DNA from 3 places in the Mesorhizobium sp. C120A genome. Region 1 is predicted to be linked to each of the others. Evidence: predicted binding sites of a transcription regulator. Region 1 holds the regulator's gene; each other region holds the start of a gene.
The links. The regulator LexA, encoded in region 1, represses DNA repair genes until DNA is damaged. The targets are predictions, from matches to a motif close to TGTTCNNNNTGTGTTCNG.

Region 1 (10,755 bases):
CGCCGTGGTCCGGGAAGAAGCCGGCGCATTGGTGGCGACGCCGTTCGGCATCCAGGATTCCTCGATGCTGAGAATGCTGGCCGACGCCAACGGCCTGATCGTGCGCGAGCCCTTCGCTCCGGCGGCAGAAGCAGGCGCCGCTTGCAGCGTTCTGATGTTGCGCTGAAGGTCGCGGATCCAAGCCGTTAATTCCAAGAGATAAGACTGGTTGTTACTCCGCCAGCAATGTCCGCGTCAGCGGATGTGTCGGATCGGCAAGCCCGTCGACGATGCTGAAATGATGCCGGTCCGGCTCGACCACTGTGCTGGTCGTGGCGCCGAGGCCGATCCAGATGTTGGCAAGCAGCGCATTCTGGCGCAGGAACTCCGCCCGCTCGCCGCCGCCGGCCCAGCAGGTGATGCGCGCGCCCTGCATGGGGCGCAGCAGAACCGGGCTTTCGGCCAGTGCTTCCGCTTCATCGATGGCCAGTGTCGCGTTCATCCCCGTCCGCATGATCGGCCGCAGATCATGAACCCCGGAGATCGAGACGACATTGCGTATGCGGCCGGCCACATCGGCGGCCAGAGGCGTCGTTGTCGTCACCATCCTGGAGGCGAGATGGCCGCCGGCGGAATGCCCGGTCAGGATCACCGGCCCGCCGACCATCGTCGCCGCCTTGCCGATCGCCGCCGCGATTTCCCTGACGATGCCGGAAATGCGTATGTCGGGACAAAGCGTGTAAGTCGGCATTGCCACGGCAAAGCCATTGGCAACCGCGCCGTTGGCCAGATGCGACCATGGCTTGTTGTCGAACGCCTTCCAGTAACCGCCATGGATGAAGACGACGAGCCCTTTGGGCATGACATCGGGAAGGAACAGATCGAGCCTGTTGCGCGGGCTGTCGCCATAGGCGATGTCGAGCTTGGCCCGACCGGACGCCGACATTGTGTCGCGAAAAGCCTGTGCCGGTGTGTCCCACGCGGCCGGCCAGCGATTGCTGCCGGCAATGTTGTCGCCGTTGGCGTAGGCATTGTCCCAATCGGCAACACGATGTTGGAGCATCTGCATCCCTCCCGGATGGCTTCAGTTCAGTCGACAGGAATGGCCGCCGAACAGGGCGGCGTCAATCCTGCGACCTAAAAACATTTTAGGCTTGAAACAAATTTCGACTGGTGCGATCCTGCGCCTTGTTCAGCCATGGGCGCGAGGCAGACAGGGGCAGCCGAAAATGCTTGGGCCATCAGCGCATATCGACACATTCACGCGCGACAACCTGCCGCCGCCGGAGCAATGGCCGGAGTTTTTGCTCGACGGCTTCGACTATCCCGACCACATAAATGCCGCCGTCGAATTGACCGACAGGCTGGTCGAAAAAGGGTTCGGCGACCACACCGCGCTGATCGGCAATGGCCGCCGCCGCACCTACAAGGAACTGTCCGACTGGACCAACAGGCTCGCCCATGCCCTGGTCGAGAATTATGGCGTCAAGCCGGGCAACCGGGTGCTGATCCGCTCGGCCAACAATCCGGCCATGGTCGCCTGCTGGCTGGCCGCCACCAAGGTTGGCGCGGTGGTCGTCAACACCATGCCGATGCTGCGCGCCGGCGAACTCGCCAAGATCGTCGACAAGGCGGAAATCACGGTTGCGCTTTGCGATACAAGGCTGATGGACGAGATGACCGCCTGCGCCAAGGGCAGTGCGTATCTCAAGCAGGTCATTGGCTTCGACGGCACGGCCAACCATGACGCGGAACTCGACCGCGCCGCCCTCGACAAGCCGGTCACCTTCACTGCCGTCAACACCGGCCGCGACGATGTCGCCCTGCTCGGCTTCACCTCCGGCACCACCGGCGTGCCGAAGGCGACGATGCATTTCCACCGCGACCTGCTGATCATCGCCGACGCCTATGCCCGCGAAATCCTGGAGGTGACGCCCGACGACATCTTCGTCGGCTCCCCGCCCCTTGCCTTTACCTTCGGTCTTGGCGGGCTCGCCATCTTCCCGCTGCGTTTCGGCGCCGCGGCGACGCTGCTGGAACAGGCGACGCCACCCAACATGATCCACATCATCGAGACCTACAAAGCGACCATTTCCTTCACCGCTCCAACCGCCTATCGGGCCATGCTCAAGGCCATGGATCAAGGCGCTGACCTGTCCTCGCTGCGCGTCGCGGTTTCGGCGGGCGAGACGCTGCCGGCGCCTGTCTTCGAGGAATGGACTGAGAAGACCGGCAAGCCGATTCTCGATGGGATCGGCGCCACCGAGATGCTGCATATCTTCATCTCCAACCGCTTCGACGACATGAAGCCGGCCTCCACCGGCAAACCCGTCGGCGGCTATCAGGCACGCATCGTCGATGACGAGATGCGGGAGCTGCCGCGCGGCTCTACTGGCCGGCTGGCGGTGCGCGGCCCGACCGGCTGCCGCTACATGGCCGATGCCAGGCAAAAGGACTATGTCCGCGATGGCTGGAATCTCACCGGCGATACGTTCACGCAGGACGAGGATGGCTTCTTCCACTTCGCCGCGCGTTCCGACGACATGATCGTCAGCGCCGGCTACAACATCGCCGGCCCCGAGGTCGAAGCGGCGCTGCTCTCGCATCCCGACGTCGCCGAATGCGCGGTGACCGGCGCCGAGGACGGTGAACGCGGCCAGATCGTCGAGGCGCATATCGTGCTTGTGCAAGGTGTTTCGCCGGACGCATTGACCGTCAAACGCCTGCAGGACCACGTCAAGGCAACGATCGCGCCCTACAAATATCCGCGTTCGGTGAAGTTCATCGACGCCTTGCCCAAAACCCAGACCGGCAAGATCCAGCGCTTCCGGTTGCGCGCGGAGAAGAGCAATTGATTAAGCCGCACGATCCGGCGTCCGATGGCGCGCAGATGTCGTTCAAGGAGCGGATGTCCTACAGCGACTATCTGCAGCTGGACAAGGTGCTCGATGCGCAGGCGCCGCTGTCTTCGGCCCATGACGAGATGCTGTTCATCATCCAGCATCAGACATCGGAATTGTGGATGAAGCTCGCTTTGCACGAGATCGGCGCCGCGATCCGCTCTATCCGCGCCGACCGCCTCGAACCGAGCTTCAAGATGCTGTCTCGCGTCGCGCGCATCTTCGAGCAGCTCAACAATGCCTGGGACGTGCTGCGCACGATGACGCCAAGCGAATACACCGAGTTTCGCGACGCGCTCGGCCAATCCTCGGGCTTCCAGTCGTGGCAGTACCGCGCTATCGAGTTCATGGCCGGCAACCGCAACCTAGCCATGCTCGGGCCGCACAAGCACCGGCCCGATCTTACGGACAGGCTGGAAGCGATCCTGGCCACGCCGTCGCTGTACGACGAGGCGCTTCTGCTTTTGGCGCGCAATGGCTTCGACATCGGCGCCGATGCCGGGCGCACGGACTGGCGCGAGACGCGCGTCGAGAACGAAGACGTGCTGGCTGCCTGGCAAACCGTCTACCGCGACCCGCAGCGCTACTGGATGCTCTACGAACTGGCCGAGAAGCTGGTCGACTTCGAGGATTACTTCCGCCGCTGGCGCTTCAACCACGTCACCACGGTCGAGCGCATCATCGGCTTGAAGCGCGGCACGGGCGGCACCTCAGGCGCCTCCTATCTGAAGAAGATGCTGGAGGTTGTGCTGTTTCCGGAGCTCTGGACGGTCCGCACCCGGCTCTAGAGCATTTCACCGTTTAACGTAAACGGCGAAATGCTCTAGCTCTTTGATTTGACGCAATTGCGGACGGAAAACCGCTTCACACTTTTCCTGAAATTGCTCTAGTTCCTCAGGTGACCGCGGTCTTCACCGCGAAGCGGGCGTCCTGCCAGGCGCCGGTGCGCAGAATATCCTCCAGGACTTCGACCGCCTGCCAGACATCGCCATATCCGACATAGAGCGGCGTGAAGCCGAAACGGATGGTCGACGGCGCCCGGAAATCGCCGATCACGCCGCGCTCGATCAGCGCGCGCATCACCTGATAGCCATGCGGATGGAGGAACGACACCTGGCTGCCGCGCTGGCTGCCGTCGCGAGGACTTTCCAGTTCAAGCCCGTAGGCGCCGCATCTGGCTTCGACGAGCTGGATAAACAGGTCGGTCAGCGCGATGCTTTTTCTGCGCACCGCCGCCATATCGACGTCGTTCCAGATATCGAGCGCGCCCTTGAGCGCCCGCATCGACAGCACCGGCTGCGTTCCGCACAGGAAGCGGCGAATGCCGCTGCCGACGGCAAAGCCCTGCTCGAAGGCAAAGGGCCGCGCATGGCCCCACCAGCCGCTGAGCGGCTGGTGGGCATCGTCATGGTGGCGCTCGGCCGCGTAGATGAAGGCTGGCGAGCCCGGGCCGCCATTGAGGTATTTGTAGGTGCAGCCGACGGCGAAATCGGCATTGGCACGGTCAAGTTCGACCGGCAAGGCGCCGGCCGTGTGGCAGAGATCCCAGATGATCAGCGCGCCGGCGTCATGTGCCTTGCGCGTCAGCGCCGCCATGTCGCGCAACTGGCCGGATTTGTAGTTGACGTGGTTGACCAGGATGACGGCAACGCTGTCGTCGATCAGCTCCTCGATTGCGGCCGCGTCGACGCCCTCCAGCCGCAGCCGCGTTCCCGGCCGGGTCGAGGCGACGCCTTCGGCCATGTAGAGGTCGGTCGGGAAACTGTCGCCCTCGGCAACGATGACCGACCGATCCGGCCGCATGCCGAGCGCTGCGTGCAGCAGCTTGTAGATGTTGATCGAGGTTGTGTCGCAGACCACCGTCTGCCCATCAGCCGCGCCGATCAGTCGCCCGAGCTGATCTCCGAGTTCCACCGGCATGTTGAACCAGCCGGCGGTGTTCCAGGCGCGAATGAGATCGTGCGCCCATTCCTGCGTGGCGGCCTGCTGCAGTTCGCTGAAGACGACCGCTGACGCGGCGCCCAGGGAATTGCCGTCGAGATAAATCACGCCTTGCGGCAAGACAAAGCGTCCGCGCATGGAGCGCAGCGGATCGGCGGCATCCATTGCTTCGATTGTAGCGAGATCGGGTGTCGTGCTCATGATCCGGCGCCCCTCCATGGACAAACGCGCGCGGCGGAGCCTGCCGCCCAAACATGCCGGCGATCTTGAGTGGTCGCCCTTGAACTGTCAAACATTATATATAATTCACCCATTGAAAGGCTTTGATATATAATGATCCGCCGAGCGTTTATGTCTGATGGATCACGATGCTGGATGACGAGCAGACCTCGAAGACGGAAGCGGCCTATCGCCTGCTCAGGCGCGATATTCTTGCGACCCGGCTGGCGCCTGCCGCGCCGTTGAAGCTGAGCACGCTGCGCAACACCTACGGCATCGGCTGGACGCCGTTGCGCGAGGCGCTGTCGCGGCTGGAGGCGGAACGGCTTGTGACCGCCATCAGCAACCGCGGGTTTGCGGTCGCTCCCGTCTCTCGGGCGGAGCTCGAGGATTTGGCGCGTGCGCGGCTGGTGGTCGAACTGCCCCTGCTGGTGGAATCGATCGAGGAGGGCGACCGTGAGTGGGAAGACGCGGTCGTTGCCGCCCACTATCGTCTCTCACGGTGCGGGTCTGTTCTCGACGATCCATCGGATGATGCGGTCGACGCGTGGTACGAAAAACACGATGCCTTCCATGCGGCGCTGCTCAGTGCCGCGACATCCAGCTGGCTGCTGCGCTTCAATGCGACGATTTCCGACCAATTGCATCGCCATCACCGCTTTCTGGGTCTGGCCCCGACGCTGCGCGCCGCCGCCGGCCGCACGGATGGCCACCGGAAGGCCGTGGCGGCCCTGCGCGACGCCGTGGCGATCGAACACCATACCGCCCTGATGGAAGCGGCCCTCGATCGCGACGTCGAACGTGCGAAAACTCTGATGACCGCTCACATCGGCTACACGCTGCAGGTCTATGCCCAGAGTGAACCCGGCGCGGATGCTGCGCAGCCCCGTCCGAAAAGGAAGCGGCGATCGTAGCCGACGACGCAGGGCACTTTGTCTTCGTTTCACCCCGTTGCCGGCCAACGACTACGAGCGGCGCTCGCAGCGCCGAACGTTACGCTGAACAAAACGTCAACACATTCATTAAACTTTAAAAGGTTGCGGAACACAACTGGAACAGATAGGGTTTGTTCTGGGTTTGTTTTTTCTGATTCTGGTTTCAGAACCCTTGGGGGCCGCGATGCTGACGCGCAAACAACATGAGCTTCTGATGTTCATCCATGAACGCCTGAAGGAGAGCGGAATCCCGCCGTCCTTCGACGAGATGAAGGAAGCGCTCGACCTCGCCTCCAAGTCCGGCATCCACCGCCTGATCACGGCGCTTGAGGAGCGCGGTTTCATTCGCCGGCTGCCGAACCGGGCGCGCGCGCTGGAAGTGCTGCGGCTGCCCGACTCGATCGCACCAGGCCTCAATGCGGCGAGGAAGTTTTCGCCGAGCGTCATTCAGGGCAGTCTTGGTCAAACCGGCCAAGGGCAAGGCGGCCAAGGACAAGGCGCGTTGGGCCAAGGCGGTCTCGGCCGCCAGATCAAGCCGGGCTCGCCGTCGCGTTCGATGTCGGCCGGCAATGACGATGCCGTTTCCGCGATTTCAATCCCGGTTATGGGACGCATCGCCGCCGGCGTGCCGATCGACGCCATCCAGCATCAGACCCATTCGATCTCGGTGCCGCCCGATATGATCATGGGCGGCGAACACTACGCGCTCGAGGTCAAGGGCGATTCGATGATCGAGGCCGGCATTTTCGATGGCGACACGGTCATCATCCGCAATGCCGACACAGCCAGCCCCGGCGAGATCGTGGTGGCGTTGGTCGACGATGAGGAAGCGACCCTGAAACGCTTCCGCCGCAAGGGCGCCTCGATCGCCCTGGAAGCCGCCAACCCGGCCTACGAGACCCGCATTTTTGGACCGGACAGGGTGAAGGTGCAGGGCAAGCTTGTCGGATTGATCCGGCGCTACTGAGCCGGCTTGGGTTTGTACTTTTCACGCTGGTTGTAAGGCGGCAGGCCGCGCGCTTCGCGGGAGAAGCGGCGTTGCTCGTGCCAGGGGCGATACGGCTTGTCGACGGCGAAGCGGATGGTTGGCGCTGCAGCTGCCGATTGCGGATCGAAGAAGACGGCGGCGCTGCCGTCGCGGGCCAGCTGTTTCTTCGTCACGACCAGCACCAGCGGGTCGCGGCACGGATTGTAGGCGGTGGCGTCATCGATGACGATCAGGCTCGCGAAGGCACAGGCCGGCCGCGCCGTCTTGCGGTCTTTCGCAAGCGCTACAATGGCTCCGGAAGGGTGCCGGGCGATACAGAGATCGCCGGTGCAATAGAAGGGCGAGCCGGGCGGCAGATCGAGCGGATCGAGATCGAACCGCGTATCTGTTGCCTCGAAAATCTCAGGTGGGATAATGGTTTTGGCCCGCAGCGCCCGTTTCCAATTGTCCGTGGTGAATTCGTTGGAGCGTTCGCGGTTGAGGGCGAGTTCGCCGCCACCGATCGGCATGGCCACCAGATGCGCATCCTCGGATATGAGCACGTCGGGCGTAAGCACCTGCGGCACCGTCAACAGGCCGGCCAGCGCGAAAGGCACGGCCGCCAACCTGAGCCAGGTGGTGGCCATGGTGGCGATGACGAGGGCGACCGCCACCAACAGCACCGAGCGGATGGAGATCAGCCCGACGGCGTCGACCGGCGAGCGCTCGGAAATCCAGGCCGATATAGCGATCATCGCCATCAGACCCTTGCCCATCACATAGAGGAACGGCCCGTCGGCGCCGAACGGCATCGCCAGTGCGCTGAGCACGGCAAAAGGCATGACGATCAACGAAACAATCGGCATCACGGCCAGATTGGCGATCAGGCTGAGCGGCGACACACGCTGAAAATGCCAGATGGCGAACAGCAAGGTTGCACTGCCGGCGATGATCGAGGTCATGGCGAGGCCGCCCATGGCCAGCGCGAATTTTCGCGACAGGAAGCCGACGAAGGAGCGCTTTGCCGGCGGCGTTCTCACCTTGTCGGCGCGGTAATCGGCCCAGCCGGCATAGGCGCCGACAAGGGCGGCGGTGGCAGCAAACGACATCTGGAAGCTGGGACCGACCACCTCGTGCGGCGACACCAGGATGACGGCAATGGCGGAGATCGCCAGATTGCGCATGGTGAGTGCGGCGCGATCAAACAGCACGGCGACAAGCATGACCGCCAGCATGATGAAGCTGCGCTCGGCGGCAACCACGACGCCTGAAATGACGAGATAGGCGGCGATGGAGACGAGTGCTGCCACTGCTGCATATTTCTTGACTGGGCGGCGCGAAGAGAAATCGGGAAACAGCGCAAAGGCGCCACGCAGCAACGCCATGATGGTGCCGGCAACCAGCGCCATGTGCAGGCCGGAGATGGAGATGATGTGGTAGATGCCGGTGCGCCGCATCGCTTCGTTGACCTCGTCCGGGATGCCGGCGCGCACCCCGACAATCAACGCCGCGGCAATCTCGCCTTCGGCGCCGCCGATTTTGCCCCTGATATGGTCGGCAATGTTTTCGCGCGCGTTCTCGATTGCCGAGGAGAGCCGCGCGGTCAGCGGCGGCGGTCCCTGCGTAGCAATGGTTTTCGGATTGCCGAGAAAGAAGCCGCTGCCGCCGATACCGGTGAAATAGCTGTCGAAGGAGAAATCGTAGCTCTCCGGCCGCACCGGACCGGTCGGCGGCAACAGCCTGGCATAGCCGGTGATCAGGGAGCCGGCGGTCATATCGGCGGGAACGGTCCGCGCCGAGAGCCTGACCCGCTCCGGGGCGTAGCGCAGCTCGGGGTAAGCGGTCGAAACCACATCGAGCGTCAGCCTGATGCGGCCGCTTTCCATCTGTTCGAGACTGACGACGCGGCCGGTCAGCCGTGTCTGAATCTCGGAGCCGAGCATCTGCGTTCCGGCGCGCCAAGTCTCGACTTTGGCGGCGACGACGCCGAGCGCGCACAGCATCGCGGCCATGCAGAACAGATGCGTCCTCGGCCGCGATCGCGTGGCGAGGGCGCAACATGTCGCCAGCACCACAATGGCGATTGGCTGCGCAAAGCCGGGCTCGCCGGCCAGCGAGAAATAAATGATGACGCCGGCCGCCAGGAAAACCGGCACCAGCAGGAAGGCGACGCCCCGGTCGAGCTCCGTGTTGGCGGCCACGGCAAGGCTGCGGCGGAGCGCGGGCCATGACGGACGGCGAAGCCGTCTGCGCAGACGGGCGATAGATCCGGGCGCTGTGACTTGCGCCGGCAACGCGCCACCGGGCAGCGCAGGCGCGACGCCGGGATGCGGCTCAGGCAGCGCGAGGGGCAGCGGCTCGGCATAGGGACTATCGGCAAACAGCGAGCGTTCGCTGACGCTTGCCTCGGCGCCTTCGCCTTCCTTCGTGCCCCGGCCACGTCCAGCCATCGGGTCTGCCCCTTGCGCCCCAGACCCCTATGCTACATGAACGCGCAAAGCGCGAAAGTCCGCGTGATCACGTCCACCGCGCCGGAATCGACCATCACCTGGCAAGGACGCTCAATCCTCAATCATATCCTGGCCCTCCGCCCTCAGGCGAGCAAGCCCATCGTGCATTGCCTTCAATTGTTCCGGTGTATGACCCTGCCATTCACCGAGTTCACCCAGGATGAGCAACGGATCACGGGAGCGGTAGGATTTCGTCGGATTACCGGGAAATTTTTTGTCGGTCAGGTTAGGGTCATCCATAAAAAACCCCGTCGGCTTTACGATGTAAATCCTTTGACGACCGTCACCCGTTGCAAGCTCTGCTCCCCAGATGGCGGCTTCCAGTGTCTGGGTGAAATAGATCCATGACAGTGGTTTACCTCTGAAATTGGAAGGGTGGCCGACGCTCAGCAGATCCCCGGGTTTCAAATCCGCCCGGGTACCATGGTAGAACGGATCACCCTCCGTATGGTCGGCGTTTTCGGTCATCGGTAGTCCTTCTTTCAATCATGCCTCCTTCGTGGCGAGACCGGCCTGCACACAGTTGCGGTGTTCACGATAATGATTGCAGAAAGGTCTATATGCGTGACCAAGCCAACGCTGTCACGGCGGCGTTGTAGTCGGGCAGTGCCGCATCCGTGAAGAAATGTCCGCTCGTCAGAGGGGGCTACCACCGTCGCAGCGATGTTCCAGGCACTGTGACGGACGCTGCAGCCGAATGAAACCCAGACATTGACGCTGCTGTCAAACGAGGTTGCGCGGAGGGTGCGAACAGATTTTGTGCTACAAGGCTCCAGCGCCAGTTGACGCAACCGATAATTGCCGACGTGCCCCGGCCACGTCCAGCCATCGGGTCTGCCCCTTGCGCCCCAGACCCCCTATGCTACATGAACGCGCAAAGCGCGAAAGTCCGCGCGATCACGCTCCGCTTTCCAAGGTTCCGAGAGTTCCATGTCCGACACGGTCGTCACCCGTTTTGCCCCCTCGCCCACCGGCTATCTGCATATCGGCGGCGCGCGCACGGCGCTGTTCAACTGGCTGTACGCCAAGCACACCGGCGGCACGATGGTGCTGCGCATCGAGGACACCGACCGCGAACGCTTCAACGAGGCGGCGACACAGGCCATTCTGGATGGGCTGACCTGGCTCGGCCTTTCCTGGGACGGTGAGGCCATATCGCAGTTCGAGCGCGCGCCGCGCCACCGTGAGGTGGCCGAGGAGCTGGTGCGCCTGGGCAAGGCCTATTACAGCTACGAGACGCCTGCCGAGCTCGAGGCGATGCGCGAGGCCGCACGCGCCAAGGATCTGCCGCCGCGCTACAACGG
Region 2 (10,755 bases), 2.7 Mb from region 1:
GGCCGCGTGGCCGCTATGAGGGACGCGTGACTTAAGCCGACCTGGCCGTGTTCCCGAACCGCTCGCGGTACGCGACGGGCGTCGTGGCGAACTGCTGACGAAAATGATGCCGCAGCGTGCCTGCCGCGCCAAAGCCGGCGGTCTCGGCAATGCGTTCGATCGGCATGGCGGTGTCTTCCAGCAGCGTGCGCGCCCGCGAAAGCCGTTCCGACAGCAGCCAGCGCGCCGGCGTGACGCCGGTTGCGGCCGCAAAGCGGCGCAGAAACGTCCGCTCGCTCATCCCGGCAAGCTCGGCCAAGATGGCGACGGGATAGTCGGCGGAAATATCGGCGCGCATCCTGTCGATCAACGGGCCAAGCCGGCTGCGTTCGTGCGGCTCGGGAACGGAGCTCTCGACATACTGCGCCTGGCCGCCGTCGCGATGCGGCGGCACCACTAGGCGACGCGCCACCATGTTTGCCGCCTTGGTGCCGAAGTCGCGCCGGACCAGATGCAGGCAGAGGTCGATGCCTGCGGCACTGCCTGCCGATGTCAGCACATTGCCCTCATCGATGTACAAAACGTCCGGAATCACGGTGATGTCGGGGTACATCTCCGTCAGCTTCTCGCTGTAGCGCCAGTGCGTCGTCGCTCTTTTGCCCGCAAGCAGGCCGGCCGCCGCAAGCACGAACACGCCCGAACAGATCGAAAGAATGCGAGCGCCGCGCTCGCTCGCCTTCCGCAGCGCCTCGATCAGCGCCGGCGGCACCGGAGCCTCCGACCCGCGCCATCCCGGTACGATCACCGTGCCGGCCTGGCCGATCAGATCGATCCCGCCGTCGGCAACAATACGCACGCCGCCCAGCGCGCGCATTTCACCGGTATCAATACCGGCAACCGCAAAACGGTACCAATCCTCACCCATTTCCGGCCGGGGCAAGGCGAAGATCTCAACCGCCACGCCAAACTCGAACGTGCACAGCCCGTCATAGGCAACGGCAACGACAAGAGGGTTGGCAGGGCGCGGATTGGCAGAGGATGGCATGATCTTGACGATATATGGCAAAGCTGCCAGCTGCAATCGCCCTGCTTCCTGTCTTATCTCTCCGTCGCATCAGCAATGGAGATACGAGGATGAGCCACGTGACAGACATTGCGGCGGCATCGCCGGAAATCGCCCGCGACCATTTTCTGCGCCGGCTTTCCGTCGAGACCGACTGTTCCGACGTCGCCGCCGCAGTGCGTGCCGGAGAGCCGGACTTTGTTCTCCTGCATGTGGTCGGTTCGCCGGAAGCCTATGGACGCCGCCATGTGCCCGGCGCGCTGCATCTGCCCCACCGCGAAATATCGGCCGAGCGGATGGTGCAATGGCCCGAAAAGACGCTGTTCGTCGTCTATTGCGCGGGACCGCATTGCAATGGCGCGGATCAGGCGGCCTTCAAGCTGGCCAGCCTCGGTCGTCCCGTGAAGATCATGATCGGCGGCATAACCGGTTGGCAGGACGAGGACCTTCCTTTCGCTTCAGGCAAGGAGCCCGGTGTCTTGTACGCGTGAGGCCAAGGGCAGGCTGCGCGGCAGCGTCCACGCGATATGGTCGGGCTGGAGCAAGCATGCAGAAGGCGATGGTTAGAATTCGTCCATTCGTGCGCCAGGATGTCGGTGCGGTGCTCGCCCTCATGCGGGCGCTAGCTGTCTTCGAGGGTTATGACGACAAGCTTCGCATCACCGAAGCGAACCTCCTCGAGCACGGGCTGGGACCATCGCCCCGGTTCGGCGTGTTGGTGGCGGAGCGAGAGGGCGTGATCGTCGGCATCGCCGTCCACTACCTCATCCCCTGGACCTACGACCTGAAGCCGGTTGTCTGGCTGAAGGAACTCTACGTCACTGAAGCGACGCGCGGCATGGGGGTCGGCCATGCGCTTGTTGAACAGCTTCGCCAACACGCTTTGAGCATTGGCGCCTCCGCCATCAAATGGACGGTGCTGAAATCCAACTCGCCGGCCAAAGCCTTCTACCGCTCGCTCGACGGCCAGCCCGACGATATCTGGGAACCGTGGCAGCTGAAAATCGACCCGTGACGGCCGCCTCGACCAACTGAGGGCGGTCGACCATGCGGCGGTCGCTTACGACATCGTATCGAGCTTGCGCTGCATGGCGGCGATCTGTTGCTTCAGTTCCTGAAGGTCGTCGCCGCTCTTTTCCGGGACGTCCTTGCGGGCCGGCTCGGGTGCAGCCGCGGCCGCAGCATTTGTGGCGGCGGTCGGGAAGGGCGTGAACAGGCGCATCGCGTTCTGGAACATTTCCATGTTGCGGCGTGTCTGCTCTTCCAGCGCCTTGATCGGCGTGGCGATCTTCATCACATCCAGCGGCGACTTGCCGATCGCGCCCTTCATCTGCTCGCGGAACCGCTCCTGCTCCTTGGAGAAGGCCATCATCGACTGTTCGAGGAAGCTCGGCACGATCTGCTGCATCTGGTCGCCATAGAAAGCGATCAGCTGGCGCAGGAACGGGATCGGCAGCATGTTCTGCCCATCCTTGTTCTCCAGTTCGAAGATGATCTGCGTCAGCACCGGATGGGTAATGTCGTCACCGGTCTTGGCGTCCTGGACGGTGAACTCCTCGCCCTTCTTGACCATCTCGGCCAAATCCTCGAGCGTCACATAGGTGCTGGTGCCGGTATTGTAGAGCCGGCGATTGGCATATTTCTTGATAATGATAGGGTCGTCTTTCGCGGCCATCAGCATCCTCCCGGGACACCGGCGCGCCTGAGTAAGCCGCCGGTAACGATTGCGCCATTTTTAAGGATATGCGCAAAAGCTCTATAATTCCAAGCGCTTTGTGCAGTGCGGCATCATTTATTGCTGCATGGCCGGCCAATTATGCTGCGCAGCAAACGTTGGGCGATCCCGCCGGCCGCTCACGCCCTGCTTGCGGCGCTTGGCCGGCATGCCCATTTCCGGTTTGACTTGGGGTGTGGAACGGGCAAGAAAAGTCCCAACAAGCCCCCAAGAACACGACACCTCGAAGTCTGGAGAGAAAAATGTCCGCTTCCAATTCAATCGTCGTTGCCAGCGCCGCACGCACGGCTGTCGGCTCCTTCAACGGCGCCTTCGCCGCCACCCCGGCGCATGAACTTGGCGCCGTCGTCATCAGGGAGCTTTTGGCGCGCGCCGGCGTCGAGCCGGGTGAAGTCGACGAGGTCATTCTCGGCCAGGTGCTGACCGCCGCGCAGGGCCAGAACCCCGCCCGCCAGGCGTCGATCAATGCCGGCCTGCCCAAGGAGACCACCGCCTGGGGGCTCAACCAGGTTTGCGGCTCTGGCCTGCGCGCCATCGCGCTCGGCATGCAGCAGATCGCCGCCGGCGACGCCACTGTGATCATCGCCGGCGGCCAGGAATCGATGTCGCTGTCGCCGCACGCCGAGCACCTGCGCGCCGGCGTCAAGATGGGCGACTACAAGATGATCGACACCATGATCAAGGACGGGTTGTGGGACGCCTTCAACGGCTACCACATGGGCAACACCGCCGAGAACGTCGCCCGCCAGTTCCAGATCACCCGCGACGACCAGGACCAGTTTGCGCTGGCCTCGCAAAACAAGGCCGAGGCCGCGCAGAAGGCCGGCAAGTTCAAGGACGAGATCGTCGCCTTCACGATCAAGGGCAGGAAAGGCGACACTGTCGTCGACCAGGACGAGTACATCCGCCACGGCGCCACCATCGACGCCATGTCCAAGCTGAAGCCGGCTTTCGACAAGGACGGCACCGTGACCGCCGCCAACGCGTCGGGCATCAATGACGGCGCCGCCGGCGCGCTGCTGATGAGCGAGGCTGAAGCCACAAGGCGCGGCATCACCCCGCTGGTGCGCATCGCATCCTGGGCGACGGCCGGCGTCGATCCGGCGATCATGGGCACCGGACCTATTCCCGCCTCGAAGCGGGCGCTCGAGAAGGCCGGCTGGTCGGTCAAGGACCTCGACCTTGTCGAGGCCAATGAAGCCTTCGCCGCGCAGGCCTGCGCCGTCAACAAGGGCATGGGCTGGGATACGTCGATCGTCAACGTCAATGGCGGCGCCATCGCCATCGGCCATCCGATCGGCGCGTCGGGCGCCCGCGTCTTCAACACGCTGGTTTTCGAGATGCGCCGCCGCGGCGCCAAGAAGGGCCTCGCCACGCTCTGCATCGGCGGCGGCATGGGCGTCGCTCTGTGCGTGGAAGCGCTGTGAAAGAGAAGTGAGTAGTGAATAGGGAGTAGTGAATGGGGAAGAAGGAGCAGCGCGGCGGGATATCGATCCCTACTCGCTATTCCCTACTCCCTATTCCCTTCTTCCGACCAAAGGGAGGAAGAACTTTCAATGACCAAAGTAGCGCTCGTCACCGGTGGATCGCGCGGCATCGGCGCCGCCATATCGATCGGCCTGAAGAATGCCGGTTACACCGTTGCAGCCAACTATGCCGGCAATGACGAGGCAGCGGGGAAGTTCAGCGCACAAACCGGCATCAAGGCCTACAAATGGTCGGTCGCCGACTACGACGCCTGTGCCGCCGGAATCAAACAGGTCGAGGCCGATCTCGGCCCGGTCTCGGTGCTGGTCAACAATGCCGGCATTACCCGCGACGCCATGTTCCACAAGCTGACGCGCGAGCAGTGGAAGGAAGTCATCGACACCAATCTGTCTGGGGTCTTCAACATGACGCATCCGCTGTGGGGCGGCATGCGCGACCGCAAATTCGGCCGCGTCATCACCATTTCCTCCATCAACGGCCAGAAAGGCCAGGCCGGCCAGGTCAACTATTCCGCCGCAAAGGCCGGCGACATCGGCTTCTCGAAGGCGCTGGCGCAGGAGGGCGCGCGCGCGGGCATCACAGTCAATGTCATCTGCCCCGGCTACATCGCCACCGAGATGGTCAAGGCGATCGACGAGAAGGTGCTGAATGAACGCATCATTCCGCAGATCCCGGTCGGCCGCCTCGGCGAACCGGAAGAGATCGCGCGTTGCGTCGTCTTCCTCGCTTCCGAAGACGCCGGCTTCATCACCGGTTCGACCATTACAGCCAATGGCGGCCAGTACTTCGTCTGACGTCATGCCGCACTCGGCAACGCGCCGATTCGCCTGACCGTCGCAACTGTCAGGCGGCGAGCTTCAGCCCTGATTTGGCCTCAGGCTTGCTGGCGGCAATTAAGCCAGGCGCCTTTGCGGGCGCCGGCAGCCGGGCGTTTGAGGCCCGACTGAGACCCGACAGCTTCAGCGCAATGCGACGCTTCACGAACGGCAGAAGATTCACCAAGGAAAGCGACAGGTTGCGGACGAACCGCTTCACCGGATTATGGGCAAGCGCCATCTCCGTCATCTTCCCCGCAAGATCGAGCACTTCCTGAGCCGCTGGGCGGCGCAGCTTTTCGTATAGGTCGAGTTCCGTCGCCGAGCGAATGCCGTTCACCACATCGCCAAGCAACTGGCCAAGCACGACCGCGTCGATGATGCCGGTATTCATGCCCTGCCCACCCGCGGGACTGTGTACATGCGCGGCATCGCCCATCAGGAACAGCCGGTCGTTGCGATAGGCCCTGACCAGACGATGATGCACGCGAAAGCGCGAACTCCACGTCAGATCGAGCACGCGGGCTCTTGTCGTGGTTGGCCCGCGGCTATCGAGCAATGCCTGGATGTCGGCGGTGCCGGGCTTTTCCGGCGCATCCTTCATCGTCGCGACGACGCGGTACGAGCCATCCGGCAGCGGCGCCACCACCACCAGGCCCGCCGGTGCGAAAAACAGCGACACTTCGGCCGGTCCTACAAGCCAGTCCAGGCGAACGTCGGCCAGCACAAACGAACCATCATAGGCCTCGCCATCGAACTCGATGCCGGTCGACTTGCGCACCAGGCTCTGCATGCCGTCGGCTCCGACGACGTATCGCGCCGAGATGAGTTTTTCGTGGCCCTGCTCGACCACTGTCACGCGCGCGCCGTCACTGTCTTGAGCAACGGCCACAGCCTCGACCTCGCGATGAATGACGCCACCCAGGACCGCGATCCGTTCAGCGAACACCTGCTCGGTCACGTTCTGCGGCAGCATCATCAGGTAGGGATGCTTTGACGGCAGCTTGCCGAAATCGAGCTTGAGCAGCACCCGGCTCCGATCGCGGATGGCGAAATCGTCGAGATTCACGGAAAGCTCACTCAGCCGCTGCGTGACGCCGAGCGGCTCCAGTGATTCCAGCGTTTGCGCATGGATGACCCCAGCGCGCGACGTTTGCAGACCCTGCGTCAGTTTGTCGATCAGCACGTGATCGACGCCAGCTTGATGCAGCGCGATTGATAGCGCCATACCAGTCGGGCCGGCGCCAATGATAAGGACTTCCGTTGTCTCAGGCAGCATTCCCCATCTCCATTTATCAACGCGTGTTGACTTCTAGTAAGTTGGATTGCATTTGTCAACGGCTGTTGGCATATGAATCTGGATGAACGAGAAGCAGCCGAACAAGCAGACCAAGTCGGACCGAACACGAGCCCAAATCCTTGAAGCCGCACGCCGGCTTTTCTCCGAGCACGGCTATGACGGCACCTCAATCCGCGACGTTGCGGCGCAGGCCTCGATCGATCCGGCCATGGTGATCCGTTATTTCCACAGCAAGGACGAGCTGTTCGCCAGGGCCGCCGTCGTGGACCTCCAACTGCCGGATCAGCGGATAGACCCTACCGCCATCGGTGAAACGCTGATCAGGCGCTTTCTGGTAAACTGGGAAGGTCAGGCCAACGGGCCAGGCATGATAATCCTGCTACGCTCGGCTGCGTCGAACGAGCACGCGGCCGAGAAGGTCCGCGACGTCTTCGCCAACCAGGTGAGGCCGATGGTTGCATCGATAGGCGACCCAGCGGACGCCGGACGGCGCGCCGGGCTGGTTGCCAGCCAGTTGCTGGGCCTGGCGACCTGCCGATACCTGTTGCGGCTTGAGCCCGTCGTCGCCCTGTCGCATGAGGAAATCATCCGGAATGTGGGACCGGTGTTGCAACGTTATGCAACAGGCCACGACGCGGCCTGAACCGGCGGGCACCGAGTGCTGTCGCGGCGATTGACCCGTTCCGGCACGCAAACATTAACGATTTCTAGGCGCCCTGTGCAAAACCCGGTTCGCAAGCTGTGAATTCTCGGTGGACAAGCTGTGGACAACACAACATGTCGGGGTGAACAAACCAGGAAAATCCCGCCATCGCCGATTCGTCACCCATTCGTTCCGGCTTTGAGCGGAACGTTAACGACCAAGGCCGAATACCACCGGAAAATGGTTAAGGCCGATTAAGAAAATTCAGCAATTTCATAATGTTGGCCGAGGCGTATCGGATCACGACGATGCCCCGCCGGCAAAGGTTAACGCCAATGGTCGCCTTGCAGGAATCGGGCCAGTTTCCGCGATTCAGCATATGGTGAGACTCAGGCTCGCAAAATCCACATGTAGCCGTGAACAAAAGCTGAATCTACCGGAGTCACTGATTCGTCGCCGATTCGTTCCAGACTCGTTCCAACTGTTAATTGAGACCTCAAAGACGAACCGTGGGATTGCCGGCCGGAACATTCCGCTTTCGCTTCGCGCCTGAAATCCCTATGTGTCGCCTGTCATACGCGCCACGCGAGGCGCGCTCCCGACAACACGATGCAGAAAGCCTCATCTCCAGGCCGATGAACATCCAGCCGAAACACACCGAGCCGCTGATCCTGTCGGGCCGCGACGTGACTGCCGTGCTGGGTCCGACCAACACCGGCAAGACCCATCTCGCCATCGAGCGCATGGTGGCGCATGAGAGCGGCATTATCGGCCTGCCGCTCCGCCTTCTGGCGCGCGAGGTCTATGCCCGCGTCTGCGAAAAGGTCGGCGCCCACAAGGTGGCGCTCATCACCGGCGAGGAAAAAATCCAGCCGCCCGGCGCGAAATATTCGGTCTGCACCGTCGAAGCCATGCCGCGCGAGACCGACGTTGCCTTCGTCGCCATCGACGAGGTGCAGCTCGCCGGCGACCTCGAGCGCGGCCACATCTTCACCGACCGTATCCTGCACCTACGCGGCCGCCAGGAAACGCTGCTGCTCGGCGCGGCCACCATGCATGGCATCCTGCAAAAGCTGCTGAGAGGCGTCTCGGTGGTGACGCGCCCTCGCCTGTCGCACCTGGCCTATGCCGGTTCGAAGAAATTGACCCGCCTGCCGCGGCGTACGGCCATCGTCGCCTTCTCCGCCGACGAGGTCTATGCCATCGCTGAGCTGATCCGCCGCCAGCAAGGAGGAGCGGCGGTCGTGCTCGGCGCGCTGTCGCCCCGCACCCGCAACGCCCAGGTGGCAATGTTCCAGGCAGGCGACGTCGACTATCTCGTCGCCACCGACGCCATCGGCATGGGCCTCAACCTTGATCTCGATCATGTCGCCTTCGCCCAGAACCGCAAATTCGACGGCTACCAGTACCGCAACCTGACGGCGGCCGAGCTCGGCCAGATCGCCGGCCGCGCCGGCCGGCATCTGCGCGACGGCACCTTCGGCGTCACCGGCCAGGTCGATCCGCTGGACGAGGAACTGGTCAAGCGCATCGAGGGGCACGAGTTCGATCCGGTGAAGGTGCTGCAATGGCGCACCGCGCATTTCGACTTCGCCAGCCTCGACGCGCTGAAGCGCTCGATCGAAACCAACGCGCCGGTCGAAGGCCTGACGCGGGCGCTGCCGGCGGTCGATGCGCAGGCGCTCGAACATCTCTCCCGCGACGAGGACATCCGCGCGCTGGCTACCAATGCCAAGCGCGTGGCGCTGCTGTGGGAAGCCTGCGCGTTGCCGGACTACCGCAAGATCGCGCCGGCCCAGCACTCCGACCTGATCGCTTCTATCTACACCGACCTCGCCAAACACGGCCATGTCGACGAGAACTACATGGCCGAGCAGGTGCGCCGCGCCGATACGACCGAGGGGGACATCGACACGCTGTCGCACCGCATTGCGCAGATCCGCACCTGGACATTCGTGTCCAACCGGCCGGGCTGGCTGGCCGATCAGGCACACTGGCGGGAAAAGACGCGCGAAATCGAAGACAGATTGTCGGATGCGCTGCATGAGCGGTTGACGAAACGGTTTGTAGACCGCAGGACTTCCGTCCTCATGCGGCGCCTTAGAGAAAATACAATGCCTGAAGCCGAAATCAGTCCTACCGGAACCGTCCTTGTCGAAGGCCATCATGTCGGCGAGTTGCAAGGGTTCCGCTTCACCGCCGACCAGAGCGCCGGCGGCGAAGACGCCAAGGCCGTGCGTACGGCAGCGCAAAAAGCGCTGGCCGCCGAGTTCGAGGCGCGTGCCGAACGCTTCGGCGCCTGCGCCAATGGCGACCTTGCGCTCGGCTCCGACGGCACGCTGCGCTGGATCGGCGCGCCGATCGGCACGCTGGTTGCCGGCGAGGACGCGCTGAAGCCGCGCCTGGTGCTTTTGGCCGACGAGCAGTTGACCGGCCCCGCCCGCGACAAGGTCGCCGCGCGCGCCGAGCGTTTCGTCAATTTCCAGATCGAGTCGCTGCTGAAGCCGCTGGTCGACTTGAAGAATGCCGAGCAGATCGCCGGCATCGGCCGTGGCATCGCCTTCCAGCTCGTCGAGCATTTCGGCCTCATCAACCGCCGCGACATCGCCGAGGAAATGAAGTCGCTCGACCAGGAGGGTCGCGCCGCCTTGCGTCGGCTCGGTGTGCGCTTCGGCGCCTACCACGTCTTCGTGCCGGCGCTGATCAAGCCGGCGCCCGCCGGACTGATTACGCTGTTGTGGGCGCTGAAGAACGACGGCAAGGACAAGCCGGGCTTTGGCGACGTGGTGCACGCACTGGCTTCCGGCCGCACCTCGGTGGTCATCGATCCTGCTTTCGACAAGAGCTTCTACAAGCTTGCCGGCTACCGCAATCTCGGCCGCCGCGCCGTGCGCATCGACATTCTGGAACGGCTGGCCGACCTGATCCGGCCTGCGACCAACTGGAAGCCCGGTCTGGGACAGCGCCCGGACGGCGCCTATGACGGCCAGTCCTTCATGGTGACGCCGCCGATGATGTCCATCCTCGGCGCCACCGCCGACGACATGGAAGAGATCCTGAAAGGTCTCGGCTATCGCGCCGAGCCGAAGCCGCCGGCAGAGGTCAAGGCGCGGCTGGAAGCACAGGACAACGCGGCGCGGGAAGCGGCTGCCGCCAAGCTGGCTGCGGACGCGGCTGCAAAAGCTGAACAGGCCAAGGCGGCGGAAGCCGCTGCAAGTGAAGCCGTCGCTGAAGCGCCGGCCGTCGGATCGGAGCCGGATGCGGTTGCCGCCGCTGAGCCTGCGGCTGAGCAGCCCGTCGCCGAAGCCGCAGCGGAGGCTGTTGCTGCGGACGCTCAGCCGGGCGCACCTCCCGAGGGTTCGGAGCCAACTGCGGCCGTTGAAGCCACCGCCGAAGCTCCAGCAATCGCGGAAGCAACGGCAGAGCCCGTCGCGGAAGAACAGGTCGAAGCTCCCCAAGTCGAAGCCCCCATAGAAATCACGGAAGAAGCTCCGGCTGTTGCAGAAGCTGACGACACCGTCCCCGAAAGCGCCGACGCCACCGTCGCCGAAAACGCCGACGCCCTTACCTCCCCCTCGATGGGGGAGGTCGCGGCGCGAAGCGACGCGGGTGGGGGTGACAGCGTTAACGAAGCAGGTGCAGACACAGCAGACACTTCAGGCGCAACCGCCGACGCCGACGCTGCCCCCACCCCGGCGCTGCGCGCCGACCCTCCCCACGAGGGGGAGGGTG
Region 3 (10,755 bases), 230 kb from region 1:
GGAGAAACCGGCGATCTTCTTCCAGAAGCCGGCCGCCTCGTCATCGGTGTGATAGACGGTGACCAGCAGCTTGTCCTTGTTCAGCCCGAACTCCTTGGTGATCAGGTTCCAGGCCAGTTCGATGGCGCGCTCCTTGAAATAGTCGCCGAAGGAGAAATTGCCGAGCATTTCGAAGAAGGTCAGATGGCGCGCGGTGTAGCCGACATTGTCGAGGTCGTTGTGCTTGCCGCCGGCGCGCACGCTTTTCTGCGCAGTGGTGGCGCGCGAATAGGACCGCTTCTCCAGGCCGGTGAAGACGTTCTTGAACTGCACCATGCCGGCATTGGTGAACATCAGCGTCGGGTCGTTGCGCGGCACCAGCGGGCTCGAGGCCACGACCTCGTGGCCCTCCTTGCGGAAATAGTCGAGGAATGTCGACCGGATCTCGTTCACGCCACTCATGACTGCTGCCTTTTCGCGAAAACCGCCGGCACGGCCGGCGGACACTGGTCTCTGCTTTTTAGAAGATTGACTTGGCCTTTTAGCGGGCACGCCCCACCCTGTCCAGAAACACGGAATTGGGCCATCCCGGCAACTGCCAAGCCGGCTTCACGCTGCCCAAAAACGAAAACCGCCGGCGCGAAGGCCGGCGGTTTGAAACGCAATACTAAAGAACTCGGTTACTTAAGCATCGGATAATAGACTGGATTTATGGCCGAACTCTGGCCGTGCCCTACATGGCGCCGGATTCTTCCTCGAAGCCGTCGTCGCTTTCGCCGCGCTCGGGGCCGCCATTTTCAAGAAATTTCTCGGCGATCAGCCCGGCATTCTGCCGCAGCGCAAGTTCGATCTCACGCGCCGTGTCGGGATTGTCGCGCAGGAACAGTTTGGCGTTTTCGCGACCTTGGCCGAGACGCTGCGAATTGTAGGAGAACCAGGCGCCGGACTTCTCGACCACGCCGGCCTTGACGCCGAGATCGACCAGTTCGCCGGTCTTGGAGACGCCCTCGCCATACATGATGTCGAACTCGACCACCTTGAAGGGCGGCGCCAGCTTGTTCTTGACGACCTTGACGCGGGTCTGGTTGCCGACGACCTCGTCGCGGTCCTTGACCGAGCCGATGCGGCGGATGTCGAGGCGCACCGAAGCGTAGAATTTCAGCGCGTTGCCGCCGGTCGTGGTTTCGGGCGAACCGAACATGACGCCGATCTTCATGCGGATCTGGTTGATGAAGATGACCATGGTGTTGGAGCGCGAGATCGAGGCGGTCAGCTTGCGCAGCGCCTGGCTCATCAGACGAGCCTGGAGACCGGGCAGCGAATCGCCCATCTCGCCCTCGATTTCAGCGCGCGGCGTCAGTGCCGCCACCGAATCGACGACCAGCACATCGATGGCGCCGGAACGCACCAGCGTGTCGCAGATTTCAAGTGCCTGCTCGCCGGTGTCGGGCTGCGAGATCAGCAGGTTTTCGAGGTCCACGCCGAGCTTGCGGGCATAGACCGGGTCGAGCGCATGCTCGGCATCGACGAAGGCGCAGATACCGCCCTTCTTCTGGGCTTCCGCCACCGTATGCAGCGCCAGCGTCGTCTTGCCCGAGCTTTCCGGCCCGTAGATCTCGACGATGCGGCCGCGCGGCAGGCCGCCGACGCCAAGCGCGATGTCGAGGCCCAGCGATCCCGTCGGCACGGTTTCAATCTCGACGACCTGCTCATTGGCGCCAAGCCGCATGATCGAGCCCTTGCCGAAGGCGCGCTCGATTTGCGACAGCGCCGCATCCAGAGCCTTTGATTTGTCCACCGCTTTGTCCTCTACAAGCCGCAAAGAATTCTGAGCCATGATACATCACCCCTTGGTCGTCAATGAAGGCCGGACAATCCGTAATCCCTACCCATTTTGTACTACTTTTGTTCTCGTTTGGCAAGAGGGGTCAAATAACTGAAAAACCATCTTTATCCGGATTTGTTCTTTTTTTGTCTCTTGGTATTTTCGGATGTATCCCCTTCGGGCCAGATGCTCCGGCTGTTTCGATCGGCCGAATCGCCAGCTCGCCTGCGAAGCTCCGCCGCACAGCGTAGCGCTTGTGCGGCTCGAATAACAAAGGTCATATCGCCGGCATGGTGAAATCAGCAAAGATACTGGCGGTGGGCGGCGCCCATATCGATCGCCGCGGCCAGGTGTCGGGCACGTACGTGCCCGCGGCGTCCAACCCCGGCACGATGCGCGAGGATGTCGGCGGCGGCGTCTTCAACGCGCTGCGCAGCCTGGTGCGGCGCGGCGTCTCGGCCTCGCTTTTGTCGGTGCGCGGCGGCGATGCCTCGGCCGAGACGGTTGCGCGCGCCATCGCCGACTCCGGCATTGCCGACCTGTCGGCGGTTTTCCTCGACCGCACGACGCCGAGCTACACCGCGCTGATCGACAGGGATGGCGAGCTGATCACCGGCTTTGCCGACATGGCGCTCTACGATTTGGCGTTCCCCAAGCAGATCCGCCGCTCCAAGGTGCGCGAGGTGGTCGCCGAGGCCGATGCGGTGCTCTGCGACGCCAATCTGCCATCAACGGCGCTGGAGCGGCTGGTGGGGGTCGCCGCCGGCAAGCCGGTGTTCGCCATTGCCATTTCGCCGGCCAAGGTGGTGCGGCTGATACCGGTGCTGAAGGAACTCGCGCAGGTCTTCATGAACCGGCGCGAGGCCATGGTGCTGGCCGGCGTCGATGCCAATGCCACCGAGCGCGAGACCGTCGACGGACTGCGCTGCAGCGGCCTCACCAGTGGCGTGGTGACGGCGGGCGACGGCCCGGTGTTGGGATTCGACCAAGCCGGCGCCTTCTCTATCCTGCCGCCGGCGCCGAGAAAAGTCGCCGACGTCACCGGCGCCGGCGACGCGCTGGCCGGCGCCACCATCGCTGCCCTGCTGCGCGGCCTGGCATTGCGCCAGGCCCTCCGCGAAGGCGTTGCCGCGGCGACGCTCGCCATCGAAAGTTCGGATGCCGTGCCGGCCTTCACCGCCGCGACCTTCACCGAGGCACTGGCTCTTGTGCCCGACGCGCAGGAAATGGCATGAGGGCGGCCAATTGCCATTGCCGGAGCGCGACGTCCAAGCGGACGCGCGGATCTCCGGATCGGAGACCATCATGACACCGCAAAGCGCCCGCCCCTTGATCGACATCCACGCGCCCGTGGCTGAGGCGCTCGCCGCTGGCCGCCCGGTCGTGGCGCTGGAAAGCACCATCATCACCCATGGCATGCCTTACCCCGACAATGGCGCCATGGCCGCCAATGTCGAAAAGATCATCCTGGACAATGGCGCGGTGCCGGCGACGATCGCCGTGGTCGCCGGCCGCATCAAGATCGGGCTTTCCGACGGCGAGCGCGAGTCGCTGGCCATGACCGGCGATGCCATGAAGCTGTCGCGCGCCGATCTCGGCTTTGCGGTGGCGCAAGGCCGCACCGGCGGCACCACGGTCGCCGCCACCATGATCGCCGCTGACATGGTCGGGATAAAGGTGTTCGCCACCGGCGGCATTGGCGGCGTCCACAAGGGCGCGGAAAAGAGCTTCGACATCTCGGCCGATCTCGACGAGTTGGCGCGCACGCCGGTCATCGTCGTCTCGGCCGGCGCCAAGGCGATTCTCGACATCGAAAAGACGCTGGAAGTGCTGGAGACGCGCGGCGTGCCGGTGATTGGCCATGGCTGCGAGACGATGCCGGCCTTCTGGTCGCGGCATTCGCCGTTCCGCGCGCCGCTGACCCTGCACAGACCGGAAGAGATCGCGCATTTCTACAAGACCAGGGCGGCACTTGGCCTGGTCGGCGGCATGCTGATCGCCAACCCGGTGCCGCAGGACGATGAAATCCCGGCCGACGAGATGGCCGGCTATATCGAGGCCGCGCAGAAGGCGGCGGAAGTGCAGAATGTGACCGGTAAGGCGGTGACGCCGTTCCTGCTGGGCAAAATCCTCGAACTGACCGGCGGCCGGAGCTTGAAGACCAACATCGCGCTGGTCGAGAACAATGCGCGGCTGGCGGCGAGGATTGCGACGGCGCTGTAGGATCGCCTACGTCGGCGGGACAGCACCCCCCTCTGGCCTGCCGGCCATCTCCCCCGCAAGGAGGGAGATTAACAGCTTAGCCGCAGGCTCCCATTTTCAACGTTGGTGATTAGCGAAGGCCAATGTGACAACTGATCTCCCCCTTGCGGGGGAGATGTCCGGCAGGACAGAGGGGGGTGGGAAGAAACGCGGCGGTCCCGGTTCACTTCCCCGCCCTTCGTCCCGCCTCATACGCCCGGCGCGCCCACACCCTCATCTCGTCAGGATCATCAAACGCGTCGTCGGGAATGCTCCAGTACGGCATCGCGACCAGCTTGCCGTGGCGGGTGCCGGTATAGGTCCATTGCATGCAGCCGGCGGCTTCGAAGTCGGGCGCGCTTTGCTCGTCAGCCTTGAGCAGCAATTCGCCGCGCAGCACGATGGCGACGATGACGCCGTCGAAATAGATACCCTTGCCGCCGAACAGTTTTCGGATACTGACCGGGCCGAGGCCTTCGAACAGTTCTTCGATGCGTTCATTGTCCATGCCGCAATCATGTCACCGGGCTTGCCATGGCTGCAATCAAAAACCATGCTGGCAAGTTGAGAGCCATCCGTCGGAGTCTTGTCCATGCCGCTGCTGCTCAAGGGATCCTGCCGCTGCGATGCCGTCCATTTCGAGGTGGAGAGCAACACGCCGGTGCCGTTCATGCTGTGCTACTGCTCGATCTGCCGCAAGCAGCAGGGCGGCGGCGGCTTCGCCATCAATCTCGGCGCCGATTACAAGACGCTGAAAATCAAGGGCAAGCGCAATCTCGGCGTCTACCAGGCCGAGATCGCGGACGACGAGCATCCAAAGTGTGAGATTTCGACGGGCGAGCGCAATTTCTGCAAGAAGTGCGGTTCGGCGCTCTGGCTCTACGATCCGACATGGCCGGACCTGGTCCACCCCTTCGCCTCGGCAATCGACAGCGAGTTGCCGAAGCCGCCGGAGAAGGTGCATCTGATGTTGAAATACAAGGCGAGTTGGGTCGAGCCGGTGATCGGCAAGAAGGACAATGCGTTCGACGTCTATCCCGAGGAATCGATCGCCGACTGGCACAAGCGGACGAAGATGTGGGTGAAGTGAGGACTCGGAGCGCGACTTCCGATGGTTAGCGCTGCCCCTCATCCGGCCCTTCGGGCCGTTCGTCATTCGAAAAGCCAAGCAATTGGCTTTTCGCCCGCTGCGCGGACCATTCCTCACCTCCCCGTGAACGGGGCGAAGGAAAGATCAGGCGGAAGCGCGCGCTTCAGCCAGCGCCTTCAGGTCGGCGGGCTTCAGTTCGACGGATTCGCCGCAGCCGCAGGCCGAACTCTGGTTCGGGTTGTGGAAGGTGAAGCCGGTGCGCAGCGTGGTCTGCTCGAAATCCATCTCGGTGCCGAACAGGAAAAGGGCAGCCTCGGGCGCGACATAGACATGCGCGCCGTCGCGTTCGATATGGTCGTCCTTGGTATTGGGCTCGGTCACCAGGTCGACCGTGTATTCCATGCCGGCGCAGCCGCCCTTCTTGATGCCGAGGCGAATGCCATGCGCATTGTCGCGCGTGGCGACGATCTCGCGCACCCGGTCGGCGGCCTTTTCGGTCATCGTGATGACGGCGAAGCGTCCCATTCTTTTTCCTCTTCCATTCCATGCAGGTTCAAGGCCTGCCGAATGATTCCTCACCTAAAATGGTGAAGTTTTACCACTGGTGCAAGTGCACCAACCTCAGTCAACCTAGTACCAGCCCACCGCCACCTGCGCCTCTTCCGACATGCGGTCGGGCGACCAGGGCGGGTCGAAGGTCATGTTGACCTCGACGCCGGAGACGCCTTCGACGGCGCCGACGGCGTTTTCCACCCAGCCGGGCATTTCGCCGGCCACCGGACAGCCGGGCGCGGTCAGCGTCATGTCGATCTTGACCGCGCGGTTGTCCTCGATGTCGATCTTGTAGATGAGGCCGAGCTCATAGATGTCGGCCGGTATTTCCGGGTCATAGACCGTCTTCAGCGCCGAGACGATGTCGTCGGTCAGCCGCGCCAGTTCGTCGGCGGGAATGGCCGAGGCGGAAACCAGCGGATTGATGGCTGCTTCCGGCGCGGTGGTGTGGCTCGCATCATCCATGGTCGTCATCCAAAGAACCTGTCACCCGAAGAACTTGCGCGCTTTTTCCAGCGCATCGGCCAAAGCGTCGACTTCGGCCCTGGTATTATACATGCCGAACGATGCCCTGCATGTGGAGGTTACGCCAAAGCGTTTCAACAGCGGCTGGGCGCAATGGGTGCCCGCGCGGACGGCAACACCTTGCCTGTCTATCACCATCGACACGTCATGGGCATGAATGCCCTGCAACTCAAAGGAAATGATGGCGCCCTTGTCCGGCGCGTCGCCGAAGATGCGCAGCGAGTTGATGGCGCGCAGCCGCTCGTGTGCGTAGGTCTTGAGGTCGGCCTCGTGCGCGGCGATGCGCTCGCGGCCGATCTTTTCCATGTATTCCAATGCTGCACCCAGCCCGATCGCCTGCACGATCGGCGGCGTGCCGGCCTCGAAGCGGTGCGGCGGCTCGTTGTAGGAGACGACGTCTTCCGTCACTTCCTCGATCATCTCGCCTCCGCCCATGAAGGGGCGCATGGCCGAGAGAATATCCTTCTTGCCGTAAAGCACGCCGATGCCGGACGGCCCGTAAACCTTGTGGCCGGTGAAGACGAAGAAGTCGCAATCCAGATCCTGCACGTCGATCGGCATGTGCACGGCGCTCTGGCTGCCGTCGACAAGTACGGGAATTCCACGCGAATGCGCGATGCGCACGATCTCCTTGATCGGGGTTACCGTGCCCAGCGCGTTCGACATATGCGTGATGGCGACGAGCTTGGTCTTGTCGGTCAGCCGCTTTTCGAATTCCTCGATGTGGAAGATGCCGAGATCGTCGACCGGCACCCAGACCAGCTTGGCGCCCTGCCGCTCCCGGATGAAATGCCACGGCACGATGTTGGAGTGGTGCTCCATGATCGACAGCACGATCTCGTCGCCCGCGCCGATATTGGGCATGCCATAGCCGTAAGCCACGGTGTTGATCGCCGCGGTCGTGTTCGAGGTGAAGACGATGTTGTCGGTGCTTGGCGCATTGAGGAAACGGCGCACCGTCTCGCGTGCCTTCTCATAAGCGTCGGTTGCGGCATTCGACAGGAAATGCAGGCCGCGATGCACGTTGGCGTATTCCTGGGAATAGGCGTGCTGGATCGTATCCAGCACCACCTGCGGCTTCTGCGCCGAGGCGCCATTGTCGAGATAGACCAGCGGTTTGCCGTAGACTTCGCGCGACAGGATCGGGAAGTCGCGGCGGATCGCCTCGACGTCGTATGGGGTTGTTTCGATCTTCTGGTCCATTACAAGCTCTCTTGAGGCACCGCCTCACTTCGTCACGCACCCCTCACCCGACCGAGCTTCGCTCGGCCACCGCCCGGGGCGTGTCACTTGCCTCGCCCGTCCTTCGGACCCACAAGGGGAGAAGGGGAGGCGCTACCCATGCGCCACGAACCAGTCGTCCAGCCTTGTTTCCAGGGCCTCGACGATGGTTTCGTCGTCCAGTTCCTCGATCACTTCGGCGACGAACGCCTTGACCAGCAGGCCACGGGCGCTCTTCTCGTCGATGCCGCGAGCCATCAGGTAGAACAGATGGTTGTGGTCGATCTCGGTAACGGTCGCGCCGTGGCCGCAGATGACGTCGTCGGCGAAGATTTCCAGCTCCGGCTTGGTCGAGAACTCGCCATCATCCGACAAAAGCAGCGTGTTGCAGGCCATCTTGGCGTTGGTCTTCTGCGCGTATTGGTGGACGTTGATGCGGCCCTGGAAGACGCCGCGCGCCTTGCCGGTCACGACATTGCGGATCACTTCCGTCGATGTCGTATGCGGCACGGCATGGTCGAGCACCATGGTCACGTCGGTGTGGGTGTCGCCGGCCAGAAGGTTGATGCCGCGCAATTTGAAGTCGGCGCCTTCGCCCGTGGTCTTCACCACGATCTCCTGGCGCACAAGCTTGCCGCCGGCATTCATGAAAAACAGCGTCAGCTTCGAATTCTTGCCGAGATGCGCCTTGAACTGCGCCAGATGGGTGGCCGTCTCCGGCTGTTCCTGGATGATCAGCCAGGTCACCTCGGCGCCTTCGTCGAGCACCAGCTGGCTGACGGAGCTGGCCAGAGCCGCGCCCTCGCCCGCCTGACGCTCGACGATCGCAGCCTTGGCGCCGGCGCCGACACGCACGGGAAAGCGCACATGGGTCTGTCCGCCGGCTTGCACGTTCTGCAATTCGACCGGCTTTTCCAGTGCTGCGCCATCGGCGATGTCGACGAAATAGCCGTCGGCGACGAAAGCAGTGTTCAGCGCGCCGATGGCGTCATCGCTGCCATAGGGCTCGAGGCCGGGTGCAATCGAGCCGTCGGTCAGCTTTTCCGACAGGCGCTGGATCGTCACGCCCTCGATCGCGGGGAATTTCGCACTCGAGACGCCGTTCAGAACCGCCAGCACGGCGGAACCTTCGACGATGGGCGTTAGCGTTTTGGCGGCGGCCGTCGGATCGAATGCCGGCACCGCGGTCAACAGCCGGCGCAGGTCAGTGTAATGCCAGGATTCGATGCGCCGCGTCGGCAGCCCGTGCTTGATCGCCTCGATGGCGTCGTCGCGCTTCAGCATCACCGCGCCGTCACCCGGCAGCAACGACAGACGCTCGCCGAAAGCGTCGATCAACGCCGTTTCGGCCTGCGTGCGCTGGGGTTGTGTATGCATATTCATCAGTTTTGCCCCGCCTTTCAGCATAAAATGGCCTTCTGGCGCCTCACGCGGCTTCGCCGATCACGCCGGCATAGCCATTGGCTTCGAGATCGAGCGCCAGCGACTTGTCGCCGGACTTGATCACCTGGCCCTTGTATAGGACGTGCACGCTATCGGGCACGATGTGCTCGAGCAGGCGCTGGTAGTGGGTGATGACGATGATGGCACGGTCGGGCGAACGCAGCGCGTTGACGCCGTCCGAGACGATCTTCAGCGCATCGATGTCGAGGCCGGAATCGGTCTCGTCGAGCACGCAGAGCTTTGGCTCCAGCAGCTTCATCTGCAGGATCTCGGCCCGCTTCTTCTCGCCGCCGGAAAAGCCGACATTGAGCGGCCGCTTGAGCATCGCCATGTCCATGTTGAGCGAGGCTGCCGCCTCCTTCACCCGCTTCAAAAATTCCGGAATTTTTAGCGGCTCCTCGCCGCGCGCCTTGCGCTGCTCGTTCATCGCCACCTTCAGGAACTCCATGGTCGCGACACCAGGTATCTCCATCGGATACTGGAAGGCGAGGAAGATGCCCGCGGTGGCGCGCTCGGCCGGATCCATTTCGAGGATCGACTGGCCGTTATAGAGGATGTCGCCTTCGGTGACCTCATAGTCCTCGCGACCGGCGAGAATATAGGACAGCGTCGATTTGCCCGAGCCGTTCGGGCCCATGATGGCGGCGACCTCGCCGTTTTTCACCGTCAGGTTCAGGCCGCGGATGATCTCGGTGCCGTCATCGACGATGCGGGCATGCAGGTTCTTGATCTCAAGCATTGTTCTTTTCTCTGAAATAATCGTCGTAGGTGACTGTGCAATCGGTGTGCCGGCGCTGCAGGGTTTTGAACCGCCAGAAGGACAGGCCGAACCCCACCGCGAAAACCGCAAGGCCGACCAGCGGATGGACGAACGCCGCCAAAACGGCGCCTACCAGGGCCGAGGCTACTGCGGCCGCGGCGTATTTCATTGTGGCGATGTTGCCCTCGCGACGAACCGCCCAGAGCCGCCGCCAGCGAACCGCAAACCAGATCTCGTCGCGAGGCAGCGTCATGGTCATCTCTTCAGCCATCAACCAAGTGGCGCAGAAACGGCAGTATAATTGCCGAGACCAGCCCGGTCACGGCGCCCGCCGCCATCCGGCGCGGCGTCGACTGGATAGAGGGCGCGACAGCGCAGAGCGCGCCGCACACCAAAGCGTAAAAAACGATCGGAACCGTATCCATCACTTCAACTTCCTTTCAAACGTTCAGTTGCAATCCTGTGCCTTGTGCACGGTCCTGAACGCTTGGCGGGTCGCTATCCTTCCAGTGTCCATCGCATTGCCTATCCGAGCGCCTACGCCCGGTTATTCTACATCTGCGTCACGGCTTGCCAAAATCCTCGCCAAAAGCCATCCGGCGAGTAGGCCGCGCCGAGCAGCACTATCCCTATCGCGCAAAACCAGAATGCAAGGCCCAGGCCCGCTTCCCAGTTATCCACTCGATCCCGCAGATAGACATGTTTTTCCACGGATTCGCGTTTGCGCGCCCTTGTCACCCCACGCTACCCTCAAGGCTGATGCCGATAAGCTTCTGCGCTTCGACCGCGAACTCCATCGGCAGCTGCTGGATGACATCCTTGACGAAGCCGTTGACGATCAGCGCGATCGCCTCTTCCTCGGGAATGCCGCGCTGCATGACGTAGAATTTCTGGTCCTCGGAAATCTTCGACGTCGTCGCCTCATGCTCGAACTGCGCCGTCGAATTCTTGGCTTCCATGTAGGGCACGGTGTGCGCGCCGCACTGGTCGCCGATCAGGAGACTATCGCAATTGGTGAAGTTGCGGGCGTTGGTCGCTTTGCGGTGCGCCGAGACCTGGCCGCGATAGGTGTTCTGCGAGAAGCCGGCGGCGATGCCCTTGGAGATGATGCGGCTCGAC

Region 2: the regulator LexA is predicted to act here: its motif matches at 7,486-7,503, upstream of NL532_RS06020 (helicase-related protein).
Region 3: the regulator LexA is predicted to act here: its motif matches at 1,875-1,892, upstream of recA (recombinase RecA).

The regions. Positions count from the first base shown of each region.
Region 1 is NZ_CP100476.1:3,878,910-3,889,664, forward strand. It holds gene NL532_RS18800 (molybdopterin molybdotransferase MoeA) at 1-166, shown strand, start outside; gene NL532_RS18805 (hormone-sensitive lipase) at 212-1,048, opposite strand; gene NL532_RS18810 (AMP-binding protein) at 1,209-2,834, shown strand; gene kynA (tryptophan 2,3-dioxygenase) at 2,831-3,667, shown strand; gene kynU (kynureninase) at 3,774-5,021, opposite strand; gene NL532_RS18825 (GntR family transcriptional regulator) at 5,189-5,953, shown strand; gene lexA (transcriptional repressor LexA) at 6,159-6,941, shown strand; gene NL532_RS18835 (ComEC/Rec2 family competence protein) at 6,935-9,391, opposite strand; gene arr (NAD(+)--rifampin ADP-ribosyltransferase) at 9,503-9,919, opposite strand; gene gltX (glutamate--tRNA ligase) at 10,382-10,755, shown strand, end outside.
Region 2 is NZ_CP100476.1:1,223,382-1,234,136, reverse strand. It holds gene NL532_RS06065 (citrate synthase) at 1-35, shown strand, start outside; gene ftrA (transcriptional regulator FtrA) at 32-1,024, opposite strand; gene NL532_RS06055 (rhodanese-like domain-containing protein) at 1,114-1,533, shown strand; gene NL532_RS06050 (GNAT family N-acetyltransferase) at 1,590-2,057, shown strand; gene phaR (polyhydroxyalkanoate synthesis repressor PhaR) at 2,103-2,717, opposite strand; gene NL532_RS06040 (acetyl-CoA C-acetyltransferase) at 3,020-4,204, shown strand; gene phbB (acetoacetyl-CoA reductase) at 4,334-5,059, shown strand; gene NL532_RS06030 (FAD-dependent oxidoreductase) at 5,109-6,359, opposite strand; gene NL532_RS06025 (TetR/AcrR family transcriptional regulator) at 6,442-7,023, shown strand; gene NL532_RS06020 (helicase-related protein) at 7,659-10,755, shown strand, end outside.
Region 3 is NZ_CP100476.1:4,106,498-4,117,252, forward strand. It holds gene alaS (alanine--tRNA ligase) at 1-441, opposite strand, end outside; gene recA (recombinase RecA) at 713-1,816, opposite strand; gene NL532_RS19995 (carbohydrate kinase family protein) at 2,095-3,039, shown strand; gene NL532_RS20000 (pseudouridine-5'-phosphate glycosidase) at 3,110-4,027, shown strand; gene NL532_RS20005 (TfoX/Sxy family protein) at 4,230-4,553, opposite strand; gene NL532_RS20010 (GFA family protein) at 4,638-5,135, shown strand; gene sufA (Fe-S cluster assembly scaffold SufA) at 5,280-5,660, opposite strand; gene NL532_RS20020 (SUF system Fe-S cluster assembly protein) at 5,766-6,152, opposite strand; gene NL532_RS20025 (cysteine desulfurase) at 6,174-7,415, opposite strand; gene sufD (Fe-S cluster assembly protein SufD) at 7,548-8,816, opposite strand; gene sufC (Fe-S cluster assembly ATPase SufC) at 8,860-9,615, opposite strand; gene NL532_RS20040 (hypothetical protein) at 9,608-9,889, opposite strand; gene NL532_RS20045 (hypothetical protein) at 9,900-10,061, opposite strand; gene sufB (Fe-S cluster assembly protein SufB) at 10,371-10,755, opposite strand, start outside.